3 regions of the Klebsiella sp. SYXHC3 genome follow, and region 1 is predicted to be linked to each of the others. Evidence: predicted binding sites of a transcription regulator. Region 1 holds the regulator's gene; each other region holds the start of a gene.
The links. The regulator LexA, encoded in region 1, represses DNA repair genes until DNA is damaged. The targets are predictions, from matches to a motif close to TNCTGTATGTACATACAGNA.
Positions count from the first base shown of each region.

Region 2: the regulator LexA is predicted to act here: its motif matches at 1,424-1,443, upstream of metR (HTH-type transcriptional regulator MetR).
Region 3: the regulator LexA is predicted to act here: its motif matches at 1,969-1,988, upstream of uvrB (excinuclease ABC subunit UvrB).

Region 1 covers NZ_JBXUNG010000009.1:36,470-39,736, reverse strand. Annotated here, with positions in the region: gene dinF (MATE family efflux transporter DinF) at 142-1,467, opposite strand; gene lexA (transcriptional repressor LexA) at 1,538-2,146, opposite strand; gene AC2CGP_RS19380 (diacylglycerol kinase) at 2,269-2,637, opposite strand; gene plsB (glycerol-3-phosphate 1-O-acyltransferase PlsB) at 2,768-3,267, shown strand, end outside.
Region 2 covers NZ_JBXUNG010000014.1:62,950-66,216, reverse strand. Annotated here, with positions in the region: gene metE (5-methyltetrahydropteroyltriglutamate--homocysteine S-methyltransferase) at 1-1,357, opposite strand, end outside; gene metR (HTH-type transcriptional regulator MetR) at 1,475-2,428, shown strand; gene AC2CGP_RS22870 (carboxylate/amino acid/amine transporter) at 2,316-3,215, opposite strand.
Region 3 covers NZ_JBXUNG010000006.1:37,748-41,014, reverse strand. Annotated here, with positions in the region: gene uvrB (excinuclease ABC subunit UvrB) at 1-1,892, opposite strand, end outside; gene bioD (dethiobiotin synthase) at 2,493-3,182, opposite strand; gene bioC (malonyl-ACP O-methyltransferase BioC) at 3,175-3,267, opposite strand, start outside.

The sequences.
Region 1 (3,267 bases):
CGTTTTGTTCCGGACATGGTAATAACTATAGATGACAATGCTGGCACCGATTCGTTATTCGGAATTTTTAACCATCAGGTCGATTGAAAACGCTGGGGGGATTTTCCCGGCTCGCGCTACGCTGAGCCGGGCTTTTTACATTCAGGAGGGTGAGTTAAACCAGGTGCCACGCTGCCAGTGGCGGCGCCAGATGAGCGCCAGCGAAAGCCCACGCAAAGCCAGGAACACGGCCAGCGCCAGCCACAGGCCGTGATTGCCGAGCATAGGCACAGAGAGCAACGTCACCGCAAACCCCGCAGCGGCTACCGCCATGCTATTACGCATCTCCGCGCCGCGCGTCGCGCCGATAAACATGCCATCCAGCAGATAACACCAAACGCCAATCACCGGTAGGATCATCTGCCAGAACAGATAGCGGTCTGCCAGCTGCTGCAATGATGGGATAGAGGTCAATAGCGCGATGATATGCTCACCGGCCACGCTGTAGATTAACGCGAACGACAGCGCTACCATTCCCGACTGCCGACAGGCAGCGCGCCAGACTTCCAGCAGTTGGCTACCGTCACGCGCGCCGTAGGCTTGCCCGGAATGCGCTTCGACGGCATAGGCAAAACCGTCCAGCGCGTATGCGGTAAAGGTCAGCATGGTCATCAGTACCGCATTGACCGCCACCACGTCGCTGCCAAGACGGGCGCCGAAGACGGTGATGGCGCCAAAGCAGAGCTGCAGCAGCAGCGAGCGCAGCATGATGTCGCGGTTAAGCGCCAGCAGGCGCCGCATATTGCCGCGCCACGCCTCCTTCAACATGGCAAACGTCACGCCACGCAGCGCCAGCACCCGTTTCGCCATCAGCAGGCCGATGATAAAGGTGGCGTATTCCGACAGCGCCGTCGCCAGCGCCGCCCCCTGCACGTTCATATGCAACCCCATCACCAGCCACAGATCGAGCACGATATTCAGCAAGTTGCCGACCACCAGCAGGATGACCGGGGCGCGAGCGTACTGCACGCCAAGCAGCCACCCTAACAGCACCAGGTTGGCCAACGACGCCGGGGCGCTGAGCCAGCGGATTTCCAGGAACCGCCTGGCCTGTTCCAGTACCGCCTCGCTCCCGCCGACGATATGCAGCGCGAGGTCAATAAGCGGCATGCGGAACAGAACGATGAGCAGCCCGGCGGCCAGCGCCAGGATCAGCGGTTGCACCAGCGCGCGCGCCAGGCGCTGCGGATCTTTGGCGCCATAGGCCTGAGCGGTTAAGCCAGTGGTGCTCATTCGCAGGAACAGCAGCAGCATAAAGAGGAAACTGGTCGCCGTCGCGCCGACGGCGACGCCGCCAAGATAGACGGGACTATCGAGATGGCCGACAACGGCGGTATCGACCAACCCAAGCAGCGGAACGGTGATATTGGAGAAAATCATTGGTAGCGCGAGGCGCCACAGTGCTTTATCGGCGGCGTTGAGCAGCATGAAGAGGGACCAGACAGAGGAGGAACATCGCAGCGTCATGCATCATGATGACGCTGCGTTAAGACGGGAGTTACAGCCACTCACCGTTACGGATCACGCCGACGGCCAGACCTTCAATGGTGAAGCTCTGCTGGCGCAGATCGACGACGATTGGAGAAAACTCACTGTTTTCCGGCAGCAGTTCAACGATGTTGCCCTGCTTTTTCAGACGCTTAACGGTCACTTCTTCATCGATACGCGCGACAACCACCTGGCCGTTACGCACGTCCTGAGTTTTATGCACCGCCAGCAGATCGCCGTCGAGGATACCGATGTCTTTCATCGACATCCCGCTTACGCGCAGCAGGAAGTCGGCATTCGGTTTAAACATCGCCGGATCAACCTGGTAGTGACCTTCAATATGCTGCTGCGCCAGCAGCGGCTCGCCGGCGGCAACGCGGCCAATCAGCGGCAGACCATGTTCTTCTTCCGTCAGCAGACGAATGCCGCGGGAAGCGCCGGAGACGATTTCAATCGCGCCTTTACGCGCCAGCGCTTTCAGGTGTTCTTCCGCCGCATTTGGGGAACGGAACCCCAAGCGCTGAGCAATTTCCGCACGCGTCGGCGGCATGCCCGTTTGGCTGATGTGATCCCGGATGAGATCAAACACCTCTTGCTGCCTGGTCGTTAACGCTTTCATTCCGCCCCCTGGGTGTATATACAGTTATGCTGTGAGTATATACAGCTAATGGTGATTTTGGAACCACATATCATATAAAAATCAGGAGATTCTTTCCGTTTTGCGAGCGTTGCCGACAAGACTTAGCGGTAATGCGACCACAGCAGCATGGCCCAGGTGATCAGCGCGATGATTATCGCCAGCAGCACCGCTGCCGACCCCATATCCTTTGCGCGCCCGGAAAGCTCATGATGCTCAGGCCCGATACGATCAACCACCGCTTCAATCGCGCTGTTAAGAATTTCGACTATCATCACTAACAGGACCGAGCCAATGAGCAGGACTCGCGTAATGACATCGACATCCAGCCAGCAGGCTATCGCCACGGCCACAATAGCGGCGACGCCTTCCTGACGGAAAGCGGCTTCATTAACCCATGCCGCGCGGAAACCTTTCCAGGAATAACCTGCTGCTTTAATGATTCTGGTTAACCCAGTGGTATTATTGGCCATCAAAAAGAACCTTTTAATGTAAATGACGTCGCTGAGTGTACGTGTTTGCCGTGTGACAACGGAAATTTTGTACGCTTTCTGTTATTCTTGCCGCGCATTTGCATGATTAACCAGAGGCTTCACATCGTTTATGTCCGGCTGGCAACGAATTTACTATAAATTACTGAATTTACCATTACGGGTGCTGGTAAAAAGCAAGTCTATTCCGGCAGAACCTGCTCAGGAATTAGGGCTCGATACCTCGCGTCCGATAATGTACGTCTTGCCTTATAACTCCAAGGCGGACCTGCTGACCCTGCGCGCCCAGTGCCTGGCGCATGATTTACCCGACCCTTTTGAACCGCTGGAAATCGACGGCACACTGCTGCCGCGCTACGTTTTCATCCACGGCGGCCCGCGCGTGTTTACCTACTACACGCCGAAAGAAGAGTCCATCAAGCTGTTCCACGACTACCTGGATCTGCACCGTAACCATCCCGACCTCGACGTGCAAATGGTACCGGTGTCGGTCATGTTCGGCCGCGCGCCGGGTCGTGAAAAAGGCGAAGAGAATCCGCCGCTGCGGATGCTTAACGGTATTCAGAAATTCTTCGCCGTCTCCTGGCTTGGCCGCGATAGCTTCGTGCGTTT
Region 2 (3,267 bases), on a different contig from region 1:
CAAGATTGCCCTTTTTGAAGTCCAGACGTAGGGTACGAATTTCGGTTGTCTGCGGGAATGAACCGATCGTCGTCGTCGGCCATGCTGGCAGGTTAAAGCGCCTGCGCTGCGCCTGTGCGCGCTCGGCATAAGGGCTGGCGCGCTGGCTGTCCTGGGCGGTGATTGCCGCCAGCCGTTTTTCCACTGCCGCGTTGTGTACGCGAGTCGAATGGCGACGAGCCTGGATTGGCGCGCTCCACGCCTCGATCGCCGTCGTATCAGCGCTGTTCAGCGCATCGCGCAGCAGCGCCAGTTCGCCGCACTTCTGCAGGGCGAAAGCAAACCAACTTTTTACTTCGGCATCAAGACGGGTCTCTACGCTCAGATCGATCGGGCTATGCAGTAAGGAGCAGGAAGAGGCGACCCATAATTCGCGTTGACCGACAATCGCCTTAATTTGCGCATATTTTTCCGTGAGATCGGCGCGCCAGACGTTACGACCGTTGATCAGCCCGGCGGATAACAGCCAGTCGGCCGGCAGGCGTTTATGTAGTTCAGCAACATCATCTTTGCCATGCACCAGATCGACGTGAAGCCCCTGTACCGGCAGCGCGGTGATAATATCAAGGTTGTCGGCGATCCCTTCAAAATAGGTAGTCAGCAGTAGTTTTACCTGCCCCTGCAGGGCCTCATAAGCCGGTTTAAAGGCATCCAACCATGCTTGCGGCAGCTCCAGTACCAGCGCCGGTTCATCAATCTGCACCCACTCAATGCCGCGTTTCGCCAGCTCGCCCAGTACCTGCTGGTAAACCGGAAGGATATCGTTCAGCAGGCTTAAACGGTCAAACTGTTCGCCTTTTACTTTGCCCAGCCACAGATACGTTACCGGCCCCAGCAGTACAGGCTTAATCTTGTGGCCCAGCGCCAGCGCTTCGTCCACTTCATCCAGCAGTTGGGTCCAGCTCAGCTTGAACTGCTGGCCCTGGACAAATTCCGGCACCATGTAGTGATAGTTGGTATTGAACCACTTGGTCATTTCCGCGGCGGCAGCGGGTTCGCCGGTCGGCGCGCGACCGCGACCAATACGGAACAGAGTATCGATATCGACGGTGCCGTCTTTGTTCTGATGACGAGCCGGCACGTTGCCCAACAGCAGGCTGGTGGTCAGAACATGGTCGTACCAGGCAAAATCGCCCACCGGCAACAGATCAATGCCCGCCTGTTTCTGCTGCTCCCAGTGACGAGCGCGCAGTTCGCGACCTACCGCCAGCAGATCTTCACGCGTGGCCTTGCCCGCCCAGTAGCTCTCTTGCGCTTTTTTCAGCTCGCGGCGAAGGCCAACGCGAGGAAAACCGAGGGTGTGATTGAGGATTGTCATGTTATGCCCCTTATGGAATTTTTTGCATTTAGCCATCCAGATGTTTACACATCCATAATGTAAAGGTACTGTATATTCCTCAAGCGCAAATTATTCATGCCGAAGTGAAGGACATTCATGATCGAGATTAAGCACCTGAAAACGCTACAGGCGTTGCGGAACAGCGGTTCGCTGGCGGGCGCGGCGGCAGCCCTGCACCAAACCCAGTCGGCCCTGTCCCACCAGTTTAGCGATCTGGAACAGCGCCTTGGTTTCCGTTTGTTTGTGCGTAAAAGCCAGCCGCTACGCTTCACGCCGCAAGGAGAAATTCTGCTGCAGTTGGCCAATCAGGTACTGCCGCAGATCGCTCGCGCGCTACAGGATTGCAATGAACCACAGCAAACCCGTCTGCGGCTGGCGATTGAGTGCCATAGCTGTATTCAATGGCTCACCCCGGCGCTGGAAAGCTTCCGCGCCCGCTGGCCGCTGGTGGAAGTTGATTTTCAGTCCGGCGTCACTTTTGACCCGCAGCCAGCCCTGCAGCAGGGTGAACTCGATCTGGTGATGACCTCAGATATTTTGCCGCGTAGCGGCCTGCACTATTCACCGATGTTTGATTATGAAGTTCGTCTGGTGTTAGCTCCGGAACATCCGCTGGCGGCGAAAACGCGCATCTCCCCGGAGGATCTGGCTGCGGAAATGTTACTGATTTACCCGGTACAGCGCGGGCGACTGGATATCTGGCGCCACTTCCTGCAACCGGCGGGGATCAGCCCACAGTTGAAAAGTGTCGATAACACGCTGCTGTTGATTCAGATGGTTGCCGCACGAATGGGTATTGCCGCCCTGCCGCACTGGGTGGTGGAAAGTTTTGAACGCCAGGGTTTGATTGTCACCAAAACCCTGGGAGAAGGACTGTGGAGCCGGCTGTATGCTGCAGTGCGCGATGGCGAGCAACGCCAGCCGGTAACAGAAGCGTTTATTCGCTCAGCGCGGAACCACGCTTGCGATCATCTGCCGTTTGTACGGAGTGCGGAGCGACCCAGCGGCGATGGACCCATAGCGAAGCCAGGATTACCAGCGCGCCAATGATAAAGCTTGGCCAGTGAGGCTGCTCCTGCCAGATAGCGAGATTAACCAACAGCCCGGCGGGGACGTGAACGTTATTCATGATCCCCAACGTACCGGCATCCACCTGCGTCGCGCCGTAGTTCCACATGAAATAACCCAATCCGGATGCGACCACGCCAAGCCAGACCAGGATTCCCCACTGCAGGCCGGTAGTCGGTAGCCTCTGCGGATTGCCCAGCATAAACCACGCCGCTACCGCCACAATAAAGGCGCCGGCATAGAACCAGGCAAAAGCATTGTGTTGCGGCATCGGGCGGACTTCCATCAAACGCTTGTAGCCCACCATGCCGATGGCGAAGCAGATATTCGACAACTGCACCAGCAATAGCCCGGTCCAGAAATGATCGCTGACTTTGTCATAGCGGATGATCGCCGCCCCTAACACCGCCAGCGCCGCGCTAAGCAGATAGCCCCAGCGCAGCTTACGACCGCTGAGCAGATCGTAAATCAGGGTGATATACAGCGGGGTAAAGACCGTAAACAACAGAAATTCCGAGACCGTCAGATAAAGATAGGCGCGGAAAGCCAGCAAATACATGATGCCAAGCTGCATCGCCCCCACTAGCATATAGAGTACGATGGTGCGCGGAGACTGGCCGCGCGTACGCAGGAAAGGCAAAAACACCAGCGCTGCCAGCCCCACGCGCATCAGCACGGAAAAATAGCTATCGACGCTACCGGCAAGGTATTCGCCAATCAGGCTAAAAGAAAAGGCCCACAGGATAGTGGTGATAATTAATAGCGCCACAATGGTCGTCTCATTGAATAAAGAACAGGCATTGTAGCGGAGAGAGAGGTTG
Region 3 (3,267 bases), on a different contig from region 1:
TGCAGCGCTTTCGGTGTCAGTTCGACGCTATCGGCTTCCACCGGAGAACGGGCTTTGCCACGGCCTTTGGCTTTGGTCTTCGCGATGTTCTGACCCAGCGCCAGAATATCGACCACTTTCTTATTAAGACCCTGCGGCACAATACCGTGCTCTTCGTTATAACGCTGCTGCTTCTCGCGGCGGCGTTCGGTTTCACCGATCGCCTTCGCCATCGATGGCGTGATTTTATCACCGTAAAGAATCGCCTTACCGTTCACGTTACGCGCCGCGCGGCCGATGGTCTGGATAAGCGAGCGCTCGGAACGCAGGAAGCCCTCTTTATCGGCATCAAGTATCGCCACCAGCGATACTTCCGGCATATCCAGCCCTTCGCGCAGCAGGTTGATCCCCACCAGCACGTCGAACTCGCCAAGACGCAGATCGCGAATAATTTCCATACGCTCGACGGTATCGATATCGGAGTGCAGATAGCGCACCCGTTCACCGTGCTCTTCCAGGTATTCGGTTAAATCCTCCGCCATGCGTTTGGTCAGCGTCGTCACCAGTACACGCTCATTGATCGCCGCACGGGTACGGATTTCTGATAACAGATCGTCGACCTGCGTCGCCACCGGCCGCACTTCGATAACCGGATCCAGTAGGCCCGTTGGGCGAACGACCTGGTCTACCACCTCATCGCCGGATTTTTCCAGCTCATAGGGACCCGGCGTCGCTGAAACGTAGATGGTCTGGGGTGCCAGCGCTTCAAACTCTTCGAACTTCATCGGCCGGTTATCCAGCGCTGACGGCAGGCGAAAGCCATATTCCACCAGCGTCTCTTTACGCGCCCGGTCGCCACGGTACATACCGCCGATTTGCGGGATAGTCACGTGCGATTCATCGATAACCAGCAGGCCATCCGCCGGCAGGTAGTCGAACAGCGTCGGCGGCGGCTCGCCCGGCCCGCGCCCGGAGAGAAAGCGCGAGTAGTTTTCAATCCCCGAGCAGTAGCCCAGCTCGTTCATCATTTCGAGGTCGAACTGAGTGCGCTGGCTCAGCCGCTGCTCTTCAAGCAGTTTATTGTTCGCCAGCAGGACCTTGCGGCGGTCAGCCAGCTCGTCTTTGATCTCTTCCATCGCCTGTACGATACGCTCGCGCGGCGTAACGTAGTGGGTCTTCGGATAGATGGTATAGCGTGGAATGGACGATTCGACGTGGCCGGTCAGCGGGTCAAACAGCGATAGCCGCTCGACCTCTTCGTCAAACAGTTCAATACGCAGCGCGATATCATCGGATTCCGCCGGGAAAACATCGATAACCTCGCCGCGGACGCGGAAAGTGCCGCGCTGGAAGGCCTGATCGTTGCGGGTGTATTGCAGTTCCGCCAGCCGACGCAGGATCGCCCGCTGGTCGATCAGCATGCCGGTGGTCAGGTGCAGCATCATCTTCAGATACAGATCCGGGTCGCCAAGACCGTAGATGGCGGAAACCGAAGCCACCACCACTACATCACGCCGTTCGAGCAACGCTTTGGTGGCCGACAGACGCATCTGCTCAATGTGTTCGTTCACCGAGGCGTCTTTTTCGATAAAGGTATCCGAGCTCGGTACGTAGGCTTCAGGCTGGTAATAATCGTAGTAGGAGACAAAATACTCCACCGCATTCTCGGGAAAGAACTCTTTCATCTCGCCATACAGCTGCGCCGCCAGGGTTTTGTTCGGCGCCAGCACCATCGTCGGGCGCTGTAAGTCAGCGATAACGTTGGCGATGGTGAAGGTTTTCCCCGAACCGGTTACCCCAAGCAGGGTTTGATGCGCAAGGCCATCTTCCAGCCCCTCTTCCAGACGGCGGATGGCTTCGGGCTGATCGCCGGAAGGACGGAATGCGGAGTGCAGCTTGAATGGTTTGCTCATATTTCAGGACCTGAAGATGGGATTGGCCAGCAGGTGTTTAATTCTACCCTTCAGTTTCATTTTTGCCAATAAATAATACTGGATATAAAAACAGTATCGCATTATTGTATGGCGGCAAAAGGACGCGCGGTCGTCCGACTGCGGGCGTAAAATGCGCGCTTTGCGGAATAATCCACCAGCCTGTGTGGTTATCCCCAGAAACATTTATCATTTAACATTTGTCAAGCAAGGTAATGAATCTTTTATGGCAGCCGGTGACACTTTTCTGACAGCCATTGCTTTTATTTAACTTGCTGAAATAAAACATAATTTACCAAAAGACGGGTTTCGCGCCAATTTGCTCGCAGGCCGCGTACTCTCTAGCTTACCGCAAGTTTTCTAACTCTAATACACAAGGTTATCCACAGGAATAGTGGATAACTGCCTGCAGGCCGCGAGGTCTGCCACCCGGCAGAAAAGTCTCATCGGACCAAAGCCCGTGGCTAAAAAAAATTATCGAATTTTTTTTGATATTTATCAGCTAAAGACGGCTGGATTTTTTGCGTTTTCTGGACCACATTTCATCGTCCTGTCAACAAAAAATAGAGCCGTCTCGCAGGTTTATGCGGGGTTATTGCAGGGGGTCAGATCCAGGTACTGCGCGAGATCCTGACGCTGCGATGCGTCGGCAAGCCAGGGAATTTCCCCCAGCAGCGGCGCTGGCAATACCCGCGTTAAGGTTTGCAGATATTCGCGATGGCGTTTACCCGGTGGCTGGATATCGTTGGCGATCCAGCCCACGAGCGGCAGCCCGGCTTCGCGTACCGCCTGGGCGGTGAGCATCGCGTGATTGATACAGCCAAGTTTGACGCCGACCACTAAAATCACCGGCAATTGCTCCTGCTGCGCCCAGTCGGCGAAGGTCAGGGTTTCCGAGAGCGGCGTAAACCAGCCGCCCGCCCCTTCCACCAGCACCCAGTCGGCCAGGCGCTCCAGTTCGCGTAAACCGCTGGAAAGCGTCGTCGCGGCAATCGGTCGCCCTTCATCGGCGCTAATAATATGCGGCGAGGTCGGTTCGGCAAAAGTATAAGGGTTAACCTGTTCATAGCGCAGCGCCACCCGGCTATTACGCTGCAGGGCCAGCGCATCTTCATTGCGTAACCCTTGTGCGGTCAGGTCGCTCCCGGAAGCCACCGGCTTATAGCCTGCGGTGTTAAATCCCAGCTGATTCGCCGCCTGCAGCAGCGCGCTGCTGGCGACGGTTTTACCGACTTCAGTATCGGTTCCGGTGACGAAGAAACGTTTAGTCACGTTCAATGACTCCTGTAAAAAGATGATACGTCAGCGGGCACTGGCCCTGCTGTTGCGGCCAGGCCAGTTGCAGTTCACGCAGCTT